4 regions of the Streptosporangium brasiliense genome follow, and region 2 is predicted to be linked to each of the others. Evidence: riboswitches for the same ligand, from Rfam matches in the RefSeq annotation. Region 2 holds a riboswitch; each other region holds the start of a gene.
The links. A riboswitch is a leader RNA that binds a small molecule or an ion and turns the genes downstream of it on or off. The one in region 2 is predicted to bind cyclic di-AMP.

Region 1 (4,204 bases), 1.9 Mb from region 2:
GCGGGGCCACCGTCGCCGGCCCCGGCTCGACCGAGGAGCCCGGCTTCGCCGCCAAGTCGGTGCGCCAGCAGCCGGAGAAGGAGGCGATCGCCCGGCACGCGGCCCAGCTCGTCCGGCCCGGCACGGCCATCGCACTGTCGGCCGGGACCACGACCTGGACACTGGCCGGTTCCGTGGTCGACGTGCCCGACCTGACGGTGATCACCAACTCGATCCGGATCGCCGACGTCTTCCACCGCTCCCCCCGCCCGGACCGCACCGTCGTGCTGACCGGCGGCGTCCGCACCCCCTCCGACGCGCTGGTCGGGCCGGTGGCCGTGGCGGCGATCCGCGGGCTCCATGTGGACACCCTGTTCCTCGGCGTGCACGGGATGAGCGCCCGCGCCGGGTTCACCACGCCCAACCTGCTGGAGGCGGAGACCAATCGCGAGCTGGTCGCCTCCGCGCACCGCCTGGTGGTGCTCGCCGACCACACCAAGTGGGGGACGGTGGGGATCAGCACGATCGCCGAGCTGGCCCAGGCCCATGTGGTGATCACCGACTCCGGCCTGCCGGAGGAAGCCCGCGACGAGCTCACCGCCCAGGTGCGCGAGCTGATCATCACCGAGCCGCAGCAGGAGAGCGAGGCGCTGAGCCGATGAAGCGCACCATCACCCACCTGGCCGACGGCCGGGAACTGTTCTACTTCGACCGGCAGGACAGTGCCGACCGCGGTGCGATCGACCAGCGGGACCTGCCGCCCCGCCCCGCGGCCTCCGAGCTGCGCTACGACCCGCTCACCGAGGAGTGGATCGCGGTGGCCGGGCACCGCCAGGGCCGCACCTTCCTCCCCCCGGCGAGCGAGTGCCCGCTGTGCCCGTCGACCCCCGGCCACCTGACCGAGGTCCCCTCAGCCTCCTACGACGTGGTCGTCTTCGAGAACCGCTTCCCCTCCTTCTCCTCCCAGATCGGCGAATACCACCAGGTCGGAGGGTTGAGCGAGGTCCGTCCGGGGGCCGGGCGGTGCGAGGTGGTCTGCTTCACCTCCGATCACGACTCCTCCTTCTCCGCGCTCTCGGCCGACCAGGTCGAGCTGGTCATGGAGGCGTGGATCGACCGTACGGCGGAGCTGTCGGCGATGCCGGGCGTGGAGCAGGTGTTCTGCTTCGAGAACCGGGGGGCGGAGATCGGGATCACCCTGGCCCACCCCCACGGCCAGATCTACGCCTACCCCTACGTGACCCCGCGCACCAAGCTCTCCCTCGCCGCGGCCGGACGCCACCGGGAGCGGACCGGCCGCAACCTGTTCGCCGACGTGCTGGCCGCCGAGCGGGAGGCCGGGATCCGCGTGGTCGCCTCGAACGAGCACTGGACGGCCTTCGTCCCCGCCGCGGCGCGCTGGCCCGTGGAGGTCCACCTCTACCCGCACCGCCAGGTCCCCGACCTGGGCGCGCTGGAGCCCGCCGAGCGCGCGGCGTTCGGTCCGCTCTACACGGAGGTGCTGCGCCGCCTGGACGGGCTGTACGGCGTGGTCATGCCGTACGTCGCGGCCTGGCACCAGGCGCCGGTGAACGTCGGGCGCGACCTCTCCTATGCGCACCTGGAGCTGTTCAGCATCCGGCGGGCGCCGAACAAGCTGAAGTATCTCGCCGGGTCGGAGTCGGCCATGGGGGCTTTCGTGAACGACGTCCTTCCCGAGGAGGCGGCGCGCCTTTTGCGAGAAGTTGTCACAGGATGATCACTTATTAGTCTCAGATTGGGGTCGCGTTACCTGGGGTTTACCACTACTATCCTCACACATCGGACCTGATGTCCGAAATGCCTAATTCCGGGCGCGTCGCCCGGGAGCCGGGGAACCACCGCACTTGGGGTGAACCACTTCGGTGGAAGGGCTTCCTCCAGCCCGAACCCGTCAGCTAACCCGGTAGGCGGATGGAGAGGAGAGTCGTGGCGGCTCTATCCCCCACGTTCCGTCGCCATGCGGCCTTGACCATTTCCGTGGTTTCGGTCCTCGCGTTCACCTCCGGCACGGCGACCGCGGGCAGCGCGGCCCCCAAGCCCAAGACCGCGGGCAGCGCGGCCCCCAAACCCAAGGAGTCCCAGCTCCGCGCCGAACTGGCCGACCTGAACAAGCGGGTCGACACGCTCATCGAGACCTACGCCGCCAAGCGCGAGTCCCTCAGGAAGGCCCAGGCCGCGGAGGTGGTCGCCAAGGCGGACCTGCGCAAGGCCGAGACCGCCTACCAGGAGGCCGACAAGCAGGTCGACTCCATCGCCCAGCTCCGCTACCAGAGCAGCACCGGCGACCTGCCGTCCCTGCTGTTCTCCACCAACGTCGACATGGGCGGCGCCGCGATCATGCAGCAGCTCACCGCCCAGCAGAGCGCCTACCTGCAGGGCTTCGCCCAGAGCCGGGACCTGAAGAAACAGGCGGCGGAGAAGGCGGCCGGGCTCACCGAGCAGATCGGCCAGGAGGCCGCGGCGGTGGCCACCCAGCGCAAGGAGGCCGAGAAGCTGATCGACGCCATCGAGAAGAAACTCGACGCGCTCGTCCCCACGGGCTCCGGCCGCCGGGCCGACGGCAGTTGGGCGCCCCAACTGCCCACGGGCGCCGACAACATCACCGACCGCACCCGGATCATGCGCGAGGCCATCGAGAAGCGCTTCGCCCTGCCCTACACGGTCGGCTGCTACCGGGCCGTGAACGACGGCGGCGAACACCCGCTCGGCCGCGCCTGCGACTTCATGATGAGCACCGGCGGTTCGATGCCCTCGGCCGCCCACGTCAAGCTCGGCGACGAGATCGCCGCCTGGGCCGTCAAGAACAGGGCCAGCCTCGGCGTCAAATACGTGATCTGGCGCCAGCGCATCAACTCCGGCTCCGGCTGGCGTCCCATGTCCGACCGCGGCGGCGTCACCGCCAACCACTTCGACCACACGCACATCTCGATGTACTAGCGTCCTGCTGCCCTGTCCCGTCCCGTCCTGTCCTGTCCTGTCCTGACCTGACCTGACCTGACCTGCGCCTGCGCCTGCGCCGCTGTGGCGACGGTCCTGACGGACACGCGGCGACCTTGATGCGGGCGGCGAGCCGCAGCGCGACACTTCCGGAAGCGGGACGTCACGCGGCTTGCCGCCCCTCGGCGGAGCGAGGACGCGCTCCTGCTTGCCGCCGAGCGGCTTGACCTGCCCACGCGCGTGGACGATGCCGCGCGGGCGCAGGCCGGGGCGCCCGACTGTTCCCGGACAGCCGGCTTGTGGGCGTATCCCACACGGCGACTTGCAGCGACTTGGGGCGAGTAGTGCTCGTTGAGCACTTCCTGCGACGCCTCCATGTATCTACCTTCTTCTCTCCCAGACGCTCTGTCGGGTTGTGTCCCCGGCTGTCCTGAAGTCGCTGGACACCCCAGGCAGCCTCCCCAGAGTGCGGACGGCGCTGCTGGAGCGCACGCGCTGTCACATGGCCGGCAGCGCCGCCCGGACAGGCTTTCCGGCGGTCCCAGTGGCCTCCAGTCGGTTTCCAGTGCGTGCCGCGACAATCGGCCCCTGATCGATCGGCCTTGGCGGAGCTGCTTGAGGGGTGCGTGGTGAGGGGGACCCAAGCCGGTTGCACGGCCGCGGAGCGCAGCCATCCGTGCCCGGCACGGCGGATCGGCTCCCTGTCAGAGATCGCCCCGATGAAGGGATGAAGGATGGACAGGTTGTTCCGGAGAAAGATCCACGGACTCGCGGCTGTACTGCTGATCCCGCTGCTCCTGGTGTCCACGGCCACTGTCGTGCATGCCGGTGCGCGGGCAGCGCCGTCCGCCCAGGCGGCGCCGCCCGACGGAAAGGGGACGGAGCGGGAGAAGCGGAGGGAGAAGGCGGAGGAGAAGCGGAAGGGGTCACCGGACGGCCTGGTGGACCTGCACATCACCGCCGCGCCACCCGAGGGGTTCAAGCGGCCCGCCCGAGTGCGCAAGCTCGTCGAGGGCAGAGCCCCGTCCCTGACCCTCGCATCGGCTCCGTACGGCGAGCTGGAGAGGGTCGAGCACCAGCCGGGGTGGGGAAACCAGGTGAAAGTCGTCGGCTGGGCCATGGACGACGCCTCGGCCACCGCGCCCAGCCAGGTGCTGGTCTACAACAGGACATCGTCCTGGTGGACCACCGCTGACGCCTATCGGCCCGATGTCGCACATTGGGGGACAGGCGACCGCCATGGCTTCGACCTGATGGTGCCGATCGC
Region 2 (4,204 bases):
GGGTCTCGCACTGGGCTCTGGGTCTCGTACGCCGGGCCTCGGGTCTCGCCCACCGGACCCCGGCTCCGGCTCTCGCCCGCCGGGCCCGGCTCGGTCGGCCCGGCCCGGCGCCGTCGCGAGGAGTCCCGGCTCCCGGGCTCTCAGCTCCCGGTCCTCACGTTCGCCGGCTTCCACGTTCGCCGGTTCTCACGTTCGCCGGCTCTCAGCCGTTCACCGCCGCCGGCTTCCGGGTTTTCACCGCCTGGCACCTGGACCTCACCGCAGTCGGCTCCTGGGCTCTCACGGCCGCTCTCACGGTGTGTCCGCCCTCGCTCTTCCGGGAGTGCGGGCCAGCCCGGCCATGAGCCAGCGCAGCGCCTCGGCGAACAGCTCGGACGGCACCGCGGCGCGGTCGACGCGGCGTTGCGTGACGAGCCCTTCGAAGAGCCCGATGATCGCGGTCGCCACGGCGGCCGGGTCGTGTGCCGCGCAGCGCGGGGCCACCAGGCGGGCGACAGCCGTACGGGGGGCCCACCAGCGGGCGGCCAGACGGTCGAGTAATTCCGGCCGGGTCAGCGCATAGCGCAGAAACTCCATTTCCAGCGTGCTCCAGGCCGTGTGTCGATCGGCCACCCCGGCCAGATAGTCGCCGAATGCCGCAAAGGCGGTCTCGTCGTCCTCACATTGGGAGGGGATTTCCCCGACGCCGTCAAGGGGGTGGGCGGCGTGCTCGTCGAAGAGTGCGAGGAAGAGGTCATCTTTTCCGGTGAAATGTGAGTAGACGGCACCGACCGTGTGGCCCGCCCTGGAGGCGATCTCGTCGACCGAGGCCCCGGCGAAACCTTGTTCTGCGAAGACTTCGCCCGCGGCGGTCAGCAGGCGCTTGCGGGTGCGCGCCTTGGCTTGGCTGCGACTTAACCGCAAAGGCACTGACATATCATGAGTACTTCACGTAGCGGACGCTATGTCAATAGCGTCCGTCGCCCCTATGGAGATCGGAGCTTGACGACCTTTGAACAAGGCGTTTACCGTTCCTGACGGGCGGCCTTGATTCCAACATACTCACGCCTGAGTTCAGTGCGGGGGGAGCGACTCTAGATGGCATATCCCGAAGTGGATTCCCGTCGCGGCGAAAGCCTCCTGGGCATGGGCGAGATCGGTCTAAGTGACGAAGATCTCGTGCTCCTGGCAGAACTTGCCAAGGGCGTCACCGTGGACCGGGTGGGGCGTCGTCTCGACATCAGTGGCCGGACCGTCCGGCGCAGACTCCGTGGGATCTGCGACCGTATCGGTGTCGCCACGGCGATCGAGGCCGTGGCCTGGGCCGCCCGCCGCCGTCTGATCTAGCTCCTGCGGAGGGTCGGCCCGCCGCCCGGCCCGCGGCCTCGGCAGGAACCCACGGCCCGCAGCCCGCAGCCCGACCCGTGACCTCGGCAAGGGGATCGCGGCCGCGGCCCCAGTCAGGGATCCGGCCTAGGTCAGGGATCCGGCCTCGGCAAGGGATCCCAGAGACCCCGGCCGCCGCGGCCTCAGGCCCGGCGGCTCAGTCCGCGACCCGGACGCCTCCGGCGAAGGGCCGGTTCTCGATCGAGGCGATGTGGATGACGTCACCGGTCTGGGGGGCGTGGACCATCAGGCCGGCGCCGATGTAGATCCCGACGTGGTGCAGGTCGCTGTAGAAGAAGACCAGGTCGCCCGGGCGGAGCTGCTCCTTGGAGATGTGGGTGCCCGCGGTCCACTGGTCGCCGGTGTAGTGCGGCAGGCTGATGCCGACCTTCTGGTAGGCCCACATGACCAGGCCGGAGCAGTCGAAGGAGTTGGGCCCCTCGGCGCCCCAGACATACGGCTTGAGCTGCTGGCTGAGTGCCCAGCGGGCGGCTTCGGCGGCCTTGCCGCTGCCGACGACCGGCACGCTGATCTTCACCCGGTTGCCCCGGGTGGTCTTGGCCCGGCTGCGCACCTCGCTGAAGAGGTCGCTCTCGACCCTGGTGACGAGCCGCTCGATCTTGGTGCGCTTGGCGCCGATGTCGGACAGGAGGTCCTTGACCTCGGCGGTGCGGGCCTTGGCGCCGGCCTGCGCCCGCTCGGCGGCCTTGATCGCCTGGGCGACCTGGGCGACCTCCTCGTTCTGCTGCTGCTGGAGGGCGTAGCTCGTGGTCGCCAGGTCGAGGAAGGTGTCGGGGTCGGCGGACTGGGTGAAGGCGAGGGTCGAGCCCAGGCCCCCCGACATGTAGTTGCTCTGCGCCAGGAGGCTGGCCTTGGTGCGCCGGGCCGCCAGCTCGGACTCGCTGACGGCGAGGGTCTTCTTGGCGCTCGCGGCGGCGCGCTGCGCCTGCTTGAGCTTGACCCGCCCGCCGTTGTACTGCTCGGTGAGCGTTTCGATCTCGGTGTGCAGCTTCTCGACCTGTTTGGCGAGCTCCTGGAGACCGGGCTGCGGGTCGGCGGTGGCCGAGACCAGAGGGGTGCCGAGGGTCAGGGAGGCGAACGCCAGTCCGATGACCGTCATGCGGCGGGTGAGTCCACGTGAGGCGTGTTCTCGACGGCGGGCATGTCTGCCCGCGCGCTCTCTCCCACGGTCACGCGTGCGCTTCACCAACAGGCTCCTCTCTCGGCCGCCTACCGGGTTAGCTGACGGGTTCGGGCCGGAGGCAGCCCTACCGAGGGTGCTGGTGCCACCTCGGATTCACCCCGGGGGACTAAAGGGTGGGTCCCCGGTTCCCCGGGTCCGGGGATTCGGCGGTTCAGCGCTTTAACATCGCTGACATCGAGCACGGACATTAGTGCAATTGGAGGTTCATGCTCAACCAGAACTACAAACTCGGTAGAGCTTTCACAACTGAAATGTCACGAGAAGATCACGCGACTTCATGATCGACATGCGCTCCAAGCTGGTTCTATGAGGCGCCGGGGCGGCTCGGTCGGAGGTCTCCGCAGCTCCATGACCATGTGAAAGGCGAGTTCCGCTCCTCCGTTCACACCTTCAGCCCAGCGTCATGAATCAACTACTGAGGGTCATCTGGTGGCTACGGGTCACGAGTTAAGGGTGAGCCGTAATTCGAGCGCGCCGAGGACGTACGCTGATCGGTCATGGAGCAGGTTGCGCAGCATTCCTCCACCCCGGCCGCGGACGGCGCCGGGACCGTGGGGCGGCCGGAGGCCGACGCCGCGGGCGTGGACGCGGGGCAGGGGCCGCTGGGCCGGTCGGAGGCCGCTCCGGACGCGGCCGCGGTCACGGTACGGCGTGCCCGCACGCCGGACGTGCGCGCCATCCGGCGGCTCGTCGACACCTACGGAGGAGCCGGCCCGCGCCTCCTGGAGAAGGCCACGGTCACCCTGTACGAGGACATCCAGGAATTCTGGGTGGCCGAGCGGGCCGGCGCGGTCGTGGGCTGCGGGGCGCTCCACGTCCTCTGGGAGGACCTCGCCGAGATCCGCACCCTCGCCGTCGACCCCGCCTGCCGGGGGCTGGGCATCGGTCACAAGATCGTCTCCGAGCTGATCCGCACCGCCGGCGGACTCGGGCTCCGCAGGGTCTTCTGCCTCACCTTCGAGGTCGAGTTCTTCGCCCGGCACGGTTTCCGCGAGATTCAGGGCACGCCCGTCTCCCCGGAGGTCTACGCCGAACTTCTCGCCTCATATGACGAGGGTGTCGCCGAGTTCCTCGATCTTGAGCACGTCAAGCCGAACACCTTGGGAAACACCCGGATGCTGCTCCATCTGACGCGCGATCAGGGCTGACGTGACCTTGACGGTTACCGATCAGAAAGATGACTGTTGATACCTATCTCGATACCTTGTGCTGCAGCAAGCATGTGAGCCTCACATATGGCCACATGCGCCGTCGAAGTAGTGAGGTGACGCGGTGAGCACCGGACAGCCGCCGTATCAGGATGATCCCGACCGCGATCGCACACCGTCGGGACAGCCGGAGTACGGACAGCACAATGCGGGTCGAGCCCCTGGCGAACATGATCCCGACGTGACAATTGTGGGATATCGATCGGATGCCTCACAGCCGCATACCGGTCCGGGGCAGACCCAGCCCGGTTACGGTCAGCAGCAGGGCTACGGTCAGCAGCAGGGTTACGGTCAGCAGCCGGTGACCGGCGCCTACGGCCAGCCCACCCAGGAGCAGTCCTACGGGCAGCAGCAGTCCTATGGCCAGCAGCCCGCCCAGCCGGACTACGGCCAGCAGCAGGGCTACGGCCAGCAGCCCGCCTACGGG
Region 3 (4,204 bases), on a different contig from region 2:
TTCTTGATGGCGGCGTTCCACGGCGGGGTGAAGGAGGCGAGCTTGGCGGTCAGGCCCGCCTCGCTGAAGCTCTTCACCGTGTCGAAGGAGGTCTTGATGGCCGGGTTGCTCTCGATGACGAGCTGATTGCTCTTGTCGAAGTAGGAGACGTTGCCGTTCTTTGGCGCCTCCTGCGACAGGATCACGTTGTAGAGGGTGTTGGGGCCGTCGAGGAACTTGGGGTCGCCCTTGCCGGGGTTGGCGGCCTGGAACTTCTTGCCGACCTCCATGAAGGCGTTCCAGTCCGGCCAGAGCTTGCCGACCTCCTCGCGGTCGGTGGGCAGCCCGGCCTTCTTGAACAGATCCGTGCGGTAGCACATGGTCATGCCGCCGATGTCGGTGCCGAGGGCGAACAGCTTGTTGTCGGCGTTGATGCCGTTGTCCCACTTCGCCGCGGGGAAGTCGGCCTTGCGGCTGTCCAGCCCGTACTGGGCCAGGTCGGTGAAGAACTGCGGGCGGGCCTTCATGAGGCCCATGGCGCCCTCGTCCAGGGCGATGATGTCGGCCGCGCCGCTGCCGGCCTGCAGGCGCTGGAGCAGCTGGGGCAGGTAGACGTCCTCGAAGCGGTCCGTCAGGTTCTGGTACTTGACCTGGATGTTCGGGTGCGCGGCGTTCCACGTCTCCACGGCCTTGTCGTAGCCGAAGTTCTCGCCGCCGCCGAAGGTGTGCACGGTGATGGTCACCGGCTCGGCGGCCGGCGCGGAGCTGCCGCCGCCGGCCGCGGGCTTGGCGGGCTCACTCGAACCGCAGGAAGTGATCGCCAGGGCGGTGGCCGCCATGACCGCGACCGCGGCGAGCTTGCCCTGCCGCTTGTTGTTCAACATTCCGGACCCCTCTCAGGTGGTCGCCCGAATCGGTGGGAGGTGACATCGCGGACCGGTCCCCGACAAACGCGGCCGGCGACGGGGTGTTTCCTCAATGTACTTTGGGAGCGCTCCCACGAAGAGTGGACGATAGGCGGCCGGGACGTCAATATGCCGAAACTCAACCGTTACATCTGGCCTGCTCAGGGCGGATGTACAGGGGCATAGCTCACAAACTCCCCAGATAGCTGTTTGGGAGCGCTCCCATCAAACGGTGACATACTGGGACATTCCGCACAGGAGGCCGCCTCGCCGGCGGGGTGGGGACGCCGGAAGGGGCCCGGCTCGAATGAGCCGGGCCCCTTCCCGTGGCTGTGAACCCGTGGCCGTGAAACGGCCTGCGCGTCTGTCGATCAGCCGCTGTAGACCGGGTAGCCGTAGCCGACGACCTGGGACTTGGGCCGGACGCGCTGCTCGACCTTGCCGTTGCCGGTGTTGCCCTCGATCGTGCTGATCGTGCCGTCGCCGTTGTCCTTCTTCACGAAGCCGACGTGGTCGATCCCGCTGATGCGCTTGCCGCCGTTCCAGTCGAAGTAGACGACGGCGCCGGGCTTGGCGACGGTGCCCCAGTGCTTGTTGTCCTTGAACCACTGGGCGTGGGCGACGGTGTAGGCGTCCCAGCCCATGGTGGGCCGGATGCCGGCCTGCTCGCCGACCCAGGAGACGAACATCGCGCACCAGGGGGCGTTGGCGTAGGCCCGCACGTTGCCGCCGTCACGGGCGACGGTCTCCTTGGCGCGGACGGAGGAGACGTACCAGGACTGGAACTTCGTCCCGCCGCCCTGGGCGTTCTCCGAGACGCCGACCTGCTTGGCGGCGATGTTCAGGACCTGCGCGGCGGTGACCTTCGGCAGGCGCTCGGCCTGGACCTGGAGGGGGGTCCTGGAAGTCTTGGCGGTCTTGGAGACCTCGACCGGAGGGGCGGCGACGGGGGCCTGCCCGGGGGTGTCCGCCAGAGCGGCGGGGACTGCTACGACGGTGCCACCCAGGGCGATGGAGGCGCCCAGAACGATGCGGGCCAGGTGACGGGTCTTGGGGGTGAGGCGGTTCTTGGCCATGCGGGGGTGTGACTCCTTGCTTCGCTTCTCATGCCGCCTACCGGGTTAGCTGACGGGTTCGGGCTGGGAAGTGCCCTACGGCGCGCAGGCGCCGATTCACCCCAAGAACGTGGTTCCCCGGTTCCGCGAGACTCGCGGATTCGGCGGCCGTGCTCACCGGCGGAGTGATCCGTTCCGATGGAGCACGGTCGGGCAATGTGATGGCAACGTGTAGGCCTTGGTTGACCTAGGCGTTCACCAGGAATGAGTAGAAGCTACGTGAACCGGACAAACGATTACAAGTGGGGCACATTGCCTTGACTTGGGAATACGTCCGATTCGAGGGGGAAGACTTGGTCCCCCTCAAGATCGCCCGGCCCGCGACCGCCGACCGGCGCGGAGCCGGAAACGCCTGTGTGGCAGGGGTTCGCGGGCGGCGGCGCCGCCGGAGGGCCGCCGTGCCGCCCCCGCTCCGTCCCAGGGCTTCACCATCATCGTAGATCTTTTAAAAGAAGGCCGCTTTACCTGCGAAAACACCCTTTTCGATCATTGTTTCGGGCCAGTCCAGGCATGGATCAGCGGCATCAGCACCCGGTCGACCGTCTCCTCGACGAAGTTCTCGTCCAGTGGCTTGCCGGTGATGAGCAGCCGGTGCCAGACCAGGGCCTCGGTGACCGTCCTTATCTCGCCGGGATCGACCGGTCCCGGCAGCTCGCCCCGCTCGCGGGCGCGGTCGAGCAGCGGGGTGGTGCCGGTGATGTCGGGCCGCGGCACGTGCTCGCGCAGGGCGGCCGCCAGGGCGGGGGTGGTGAGCAGGGCGGGCACCAGCCCGAAGACCAGGCTGTGCTGCTGCTCCAGGATCCGGCAGAACCCGGCCACCACCGCCACGAGGTCACCGCGCATCGATCCGGTGTCGGGCGGCGGCGCGACGTCGATCTTCAGATGGTTGCAGACCAGGTCCACCACCAGGGCCTCCTTGCCCGGCCAGCGGCGGTAGATCGTGGCCTTGCTCGCGCTGGCCCGTCTGGCGATCTGGTCGACGGACATGCGGTCGAACCCGACCTCGGAGAGCAGTTCCGCGGTCGCGTCGAGAATCGCCCGCTCTCGCCTGGGGTCGAGACGCAAGGTGCCTCCGGTGGGTCACGAGTGCTGTGTGATCGCCTTGAATCGTACGCCCGTGAGCTCCTCCGACGTCTCCCACAACCGCCCGGCCACGCTCTCGTCCAGCGCCTTGGGCGAGGGGGTCAGCGGCCGCGGGCCGGGGCCGACGAACAGGCCTCCGGTCACCTCGGGAGAGGTGGCGGCGTAAAGGGAGGGGACCGCCCCCTTGTCCGGAGACTGGATCGCCAGCCGCACGAGAGCGTTGACCGGCCTGGTGAGCACGCCCAGCTTCATGATGCCGGTGGCCGTCGCGCCGGGGTGGGCGGCCACGCTGAGCAGCCGTCCCCCCGCCCGGCGCTGCAGCTCCAGCGTGAACATCAGGTTGGCCAGCTTCGACCTGCCGTAGGCCGTGAAGCGCCCGTAGTGGCGTTCGAGCCCCAGGTCGTCGAAGTCGATCCGGCCCAGGCTGTGCGCGTCGCTGGATACCGTGACGACCCGGGCGCCGGGCCGGGCCAGCAGGTGCGGCAGCAGCAGCCCGGTCAGGGCGAAGTGTCCCAGGTGATTGGTGCCGAACTGCATCTCGAAGCCGTCGGCGGTGGTCTGCCGGGGGATCATGCCGACCCCCGCGTTGTTGACCAGTATGTCGAGGGACCCGTCGAAGGCGGCGGCGAACGCCCGCACCGAGCCCAGGTCGGCCAGGTCCAGCCGCCTCAGCTCGACCCGCGCGCCCGGCGCCTGTGACCGGACCGTCTCCGCCGCGGCCTCACCTCTGGCGAGGTCGCGGACGGTCATGACGACCCGGGCGCCGTGCCTGGCCAGTCGCGCCGCGGTCGGCAGCCCGATGCCGCCGCCGGCCCCGGTGACCACGGCGGTGGAGCCGGTCAGGTCGGGGATGTCGTCGGGAGTCCACATGTTCGCTCCTCCGGGGTGCGGTTGAGTGTACGAAACGGTTCCGTACACCACGGTAGATCTCTCTCCGCGGAGTGCGCAAGTGGGCATATTCAGGTGTTCACCCGCAGTTCCCGGCCATGTAAGACATCCGGGTTAGGTTGAGGCCGTCGTGAACGGGTCATCACCCGGCGTGGAGCACGGTCGAGACCACGCGCGGGAGCAGGGTTCGGCCATTGCCTGGGTGGAGTCCCCGCTGCAGATGCTCTGCGCCGT
Region 4 (4,204 bases), on a different contig from region 2:
GTCCGCCGGGAGGCGTCGGCGACGAGGACGTCCTCGACGGGCACGCCGTCGCGGTCGGCCATGGCGAGCAGGTCGTCGCGGAGCTGTCCGGCGGGCATCGGCGTGAAGTCGTTGAAGACCGGCTCGATCAGCACCGGGTAGGTGAAGGAGGCGGCCACGGTCAGCACGAACGCGCCGACGGCCGCGGGGATCCACCAGCGCCGGTAGCGGCGCGCCAGCGCCACCACCGCGAGCACCATGATCGCGCTCAGCCCGGCCTGGATGCCGATGTTCTTGAGCCGGTCGGCCGTCCAGTCCGGCCAGTGCTGGGTGGACAGGCCGAACTCGCGCAGGTAGGTCTCCGACCACATGCCCAGTGGCCAGCGCAGGATCTGCGTCGCCGCCGACAGCGCGAGGACGCCGAGCAGCACCCGCAGCCACCACGGCCCCCGCAGCCGGCCCAGCAGCCGCGCGCCCAGCGGGGTGGCCACCAGAAGCCCGGCCACCACCAGGGTCAGGCCCAGCGACAGGTAGGCGGGCGCGCTGAGCACGGCGTCGAAGGCCTCGGAGCGGGCGATCTGGTCGGGGGTGAAGTCCCGGGCCGGGTCCGGGGCGACGGGCGGGGCCGCGGCGGGCAGGGCCCGCCAGGGCGTGGTCAGCGCCACGATCGCCAGCGTGGCCACGCCGAGGGCGGCCAGCGCCCACCCGGCCGCCCGGACCCCCGGGCGCGCCTCCGTCACGACCGTCGTCATGCCAGTTCCCTCCGGAGGTGGTCACGCCAGGCGGCGGTGAGCTCCGCCCGCGACAGGCCCAGTGCGCTGCCGACATCGCTACCGTAGAGCCTCACCAGCGCCTTCTCGCCGAAGCGCTCCGCGATGTAGCGGCAGGCGAGCCAGGCCTCCTCGTAGGACTGCGCCAGCCGCGGCGCGCCGGGGGCGAAGTCGGCGGCCTCCGGCAGCCGGGCGGGCAGGGTGCCCGCGCGCACCTCCTCGGCCAGCTCCGCGGCGGCCTCGCGGACCCCGATCCCGGCGTCGCGGTATCCCACGTAGTCGGCGAACCCCTCCGACAGCCACGCCGGCACCCGGCCGCCCCTGGTCGCGCCGGTGGCCACGTGCGTGAGCTCGTGGGCGATCACCACGTCCCGGCCGACCTCGCTGAGCTCCGCGTAGCCCGACGGCAGGACGATCACCCGGTCGGCGGTGGCCATCGCGGCCAGGCCGCCGGTGCTCCCGGCGCCCGCGAGCGCCGCCGCCTCGGCGTCGGTGGCGGGAAAGAGGATCACCGGCCGGACCGGCCCCCAGATCCGCCCGACGGCGCGGCCGGCGCGGTCGGCCCGCGACGCCAGGTCGCGGAGGTCGGCCCGGGGGACGTGGTGGCCGATCACGACGGAGTGCTCGCCGCGGACCATGGTGGCGGAGCCGGGCCAGGGGTCGCGCGTCCGCTGCGGGAGCGGTCCCGCTCCGGCGGTCAGGCCGGCGCCCATCAGCGCCAGCATCCCGGTGAGCACGGCGCGGCGCCCTCTCGGGGCGGACATATGAGTCGATGCTACTCGACGGACACGGAGCGGCCCGTCCATCCACTCGACGGACATGGAGCGGCCCCGTCCATCCACCGGGGATGGGCGGGGCCGATTCCCTCCGTCAGCCGCCGGGGCGGACCGCTCCGGCGAAGGAGGACTTGTAGTACCCCTTCAGCCGCACGGTCCGGACCGTCTTGCCGCTGCTCGGCGAGTGGACCATCTTGCCCTTGCCGACATACATGCCCACGTGGCCCTTGCCGTAGAAGAACAGCAGGTCACCGGGGCGCAGGCTGCGCCACGAGACCTTCTTCCTGACGGCGCGGTACTGGCTGTGCGTGATCCGGGGGAGGGAGACGCCGGCCTTGCGCCACGCGTACTGGACGAGCCCGGAGCAGTCGAACGCGCCGGGACCGGAGGCTCCCCACCGGTACGGATCGCCGATCTGCTTCGTGGCCGCCGAGACGGCCTTGGCCGCCTTCGCCTTCTGTCGTGCGACCTTGCTCGTGCCGGCCTTCCTGGTCCTGCCCGTCCCGGCCTTGGCGGCCTTCGCGGTGCTTTTGACCTGGATGACATGCACGTTGTCCGTCTCCGCCTGTGCCGCCGCGGAGCCCAGCGCGACCGCTCCGGAGGAGGCGGTCAGGGTGAGTGCGACACCGCCGAGGGAAAGGCGGGCAAGGCGCGACAGACGAGGGTTACGCAGGGTGGTAGACAGGATTTCTCCTTGGGACTTCCACTGATGCCTACCGGGTTAGCTGACGGATTCGGGCGGGGAAGTCGCCCTACGGCATGACATATGCCGATTCACCCCTGGCCATACCTTGAGGGCCCTTGGGTCCCCGGTTCCATGCCTCCTGGCTGCACGGATTCGGCAGGCCGCCGCGGGTGGGGTCCGACCCCTCAGGGGAGCGGCGGCCAGTTGGATTCTTTAGCGGAATGCCGGCTTCCGGGCAGGCATCCATCGCGGTGACATGGCGTGCCACCGCGACGCCAGAAGGTACTCCGATCCCCAAATTTCAGCAAAGCAATGCAAAGGAAATGGAGATCGATAAGAACTTCCGAAGTTCCGTAATCCCTGCGTGATAGGCGGTTCTCTTATCCCGTTATGACTCTCGTCACATTCTCCTGAGCATCATGTGAAGATCGTCTTTTCTGTAACATCAGTCACACTTATTGCGATCTTCGATCCCCGTCGGCGGAGCGGGTCGCCAGGCCAGGACTCGCAGGCGTTGTCCGCCTCCGCGGTGATCGCCGCCAGGCGGCTCCGGTCGGCGTCGGCGTCGGCGTCGAAGACCCCCTCCTCGCCGTAGCGGGCGGTGAACGTGCCCGCGCCGTCGACTCGCCGCTCCTCCAGCACCCTGCCGGTGCCCGGGTCGTGGGAGAGCACGGCCGGGGGCGGGGCCCGCCCCACGCCCCCGGGCCGGGTAGTCCCGGCGGTCCGGCCCGCCGTGTCGTAGGCCGTGGCGGTGGTGGCCGCCAGACCTCCCGGGTCCCGGGCGGCCGCGCGAGGCATCGACGCCTCCGCTGAACGCGGACGCCTCTCACGAGAGCCGCGGCGAGGGGCGTCCGGCGGACCTGAGGCAGGGCCGTACGCCTGGCCCGGAGCGGCCGGCTGCTCCAAGCGCCTGGCTGTCAGGGGCGGCCGGACACTCCGGGAGACCGGCGGTCGGGGCGGACGGACGCTCCAGGAGAGGCCATCAGGGACGGACAGCCATCGCAGGCGCCCGGCGGTCAAGAACAAGCGCAGGCGCCCGGCGGGCAAGAACAGCGGGCGGCTGCTCCGGGAGACCGGCCGTCAGGGGCGGACGGCCCCGACCAGGCGGCGGCCGTAGGCCGACAGGGGGACGACCTTGACGACGTCTCCGGTCTGCGGGGCGTGGACGATCCGGCCGTTGCCGGCGTAGATGCTCACGTGGCCCAGGCCCTCGCTGAAGATGAGGTCTCCGGCCTGGAGCTCGCTCAGTGAGACCTTGCGGCTCGCGCCCCAGCTCCACTGCTCCCAGGTCGTGCGGGGGAGGCTGACGCCGCCGCTGCGCCAGGACGCCTGGACGAGGCCGGAGCAGTCCCAGCCGCCCGGACCCGTGCCTCCGTACTGGTACGGCTTGCCGATCTGGGCGAAGGCGAAGTCCAGGGCGGCCCGGGCGTTGCCCGAGGCCGGGCCCTTGTACTGGATCCCGGTGCTGTTGGGGTTGCCGGTCTTGAAGGTGCCGAGCTCGCGCAGCAGCTTGGTCTGGGCCCTGACCATCTTCTCGACCTTGGCCTTCTCCGCGGCCAGCTCGTCGCGTGTCGCGTCGGCCTCGCCCAGGGCGACCTTGGCCTTGTCGCGGTTGTCGCGCAGCGCCTTGTTGGCCTCGTCGAAGGCCTCCAGGGAGCGGGCGCGGGCGGCGGACATCTGCTCGGCCCTGGCCAGGCCGCCCAGCAGCAGCCCGGGGTCGGGCTGGCTCATCAGACCCTGCCAGCCGGTCACACCGGCGAGCTGGTAGCTGCTGACGGCCATCGTGACCAGCTCCTGGCGGAGCCCGGCGACCTTGGCGTTCTGACGCGTGAGATCGGTGTTGAGCGTCTCGTACTTCTTCCGGGCCTTCTTCAGCTTCTCGCCGGCCTGGTTGTACTTCTCGACGACCTTGTCGGCCTGCTCGTTGAGCTTGTCCAGCTTCTTCTTGGCCTGAGCGACCGTCGGTTTCGGCTCGGCGAGAGCCCCGCCGACCG

Region 1: it holds a riboswitch for cyclic di-AMP, as region 2 does, so the genes downstream of both, J2S55_RS26840 (coiled-coil domain-containing protein) here and J2S55_RS18185 (C40 family peptidase) in region 2, are expected to answer to the same signal.
Region 3: it holds a riboswitch for cyclic di-AMP, as region 2 does, so the genes downstream of both, J2S55_RS07530 (CHAP domain-containing protein) here and J2S55_RS18185 (C40 family peptidase) in region 2, are expected to answer to the same signal.
Region 4: it holds a riboswitch for cyclic di-AMP, as region 2 does, so the genes downstream of both, J2S55_RS04850 (C40 family peptidase) here and J2S55_RS18185 (C40 family peptidase) in region 2, are expected to answer to the same signal.

What each region holds. Positions count from the first base shown of each region.
Region 1 is NZ_JAUSRB010000002.1:3,948,673-3,952,876, reverse strand. Features, by position in the region: gene J2S55_RS26850 (DeoR/GlpR family DNA-binding transcription regulator) at 1-641, shown strand, start outside; gene galT (galactose-1-phosphate uridylyltransferase) at 638-1,717, shown strand; cyclic di-AMP (ydaO/yuaA leader) riboswitch at 1,789-1,924, shown strand; gene J2S55_RS26840 (coiled-coil domain-containing protein) at 1,966-2,937, shown strand; gene J2S55_RS26835 (fibronectin type III domain-containing protein) at 3,672-4,204, shown strand, end outside.
Region 2 is NZ_JAUSRB010000002.1:2,032,560-2,036,763, forward strand. Features, by position in the region: gene J2S55_RS18175 (TetR/AcrR family transcriptional regulator) at 292-909, opposite strand; gene J2S55_RS18180 (LuxR C-terminal-related transcriptional regulator) at 1,126-1,326, shown strand; gene J2S55_RS18185 (C40 family peptidase) at 1,523-2,485, opposite strand; cyclic di-AMP (ydaO/yuaA leader) riboswitch at 2,578-2,728, opposite strand; gene J2S55_RS18190 (amino-acid N-acetyltransferase) at 3,067-3,717, shown strand; gene J2S55_RS18195 (RDD family protein) at 3,959-4,204, shown strand, end outside.
Region 3 is NZ_JAUSRB010000001.1:1,690,020-1,694,223, forward strand. Features, by position in the region: gene J2S55_RS07525 (ABC transporter substrate-binding protein) at 1-863, opposite strand, end outside; gene J2S55_RS07530 (CHAP domain-containing protein) at 1,256-1,960, opposite strand; cyclic di-AMP (ydaO/yuaA leader) riboswitch at 1,981-2,116, opposite strand; gene J2S55_RS07535 (TetR/AcrR family transcriptional regulator) at 2,486-3,064, opposite strand; gene J2S55_RS07540 (oxidoreductase) at 3,080-3,952, opposite strand; gene J2S55_RS07545 (hypothetical protein) at 4,122-4,204, shown strand, end outside.
Region 4 is NZ_JAUSRB010000001.1:1,091,838-1,096,041, reverse strand. Features, by position in the region: gene J2S55_RS04860 (M48 family metallopeptidase) at 1-731, opposite strand, end outside; gene J2S55_RS04855 (hypothetical protein) at 728-1,513, opposite strand; gene J2S55_RS04850 (C40 family peptidase) at 1,620-2,075, opposite strand; cyclic di-AMP (ydaO/yuaA leader) riboswitch at 2,221-2,379, opposite strand; gene J2S55_RS04845 (hypothetical protein) at 2,628-3,008, opposite strand; gene J2S55_RS04840 (C40 family peptidase) at 3,291-4,204, opposite strand, start outside.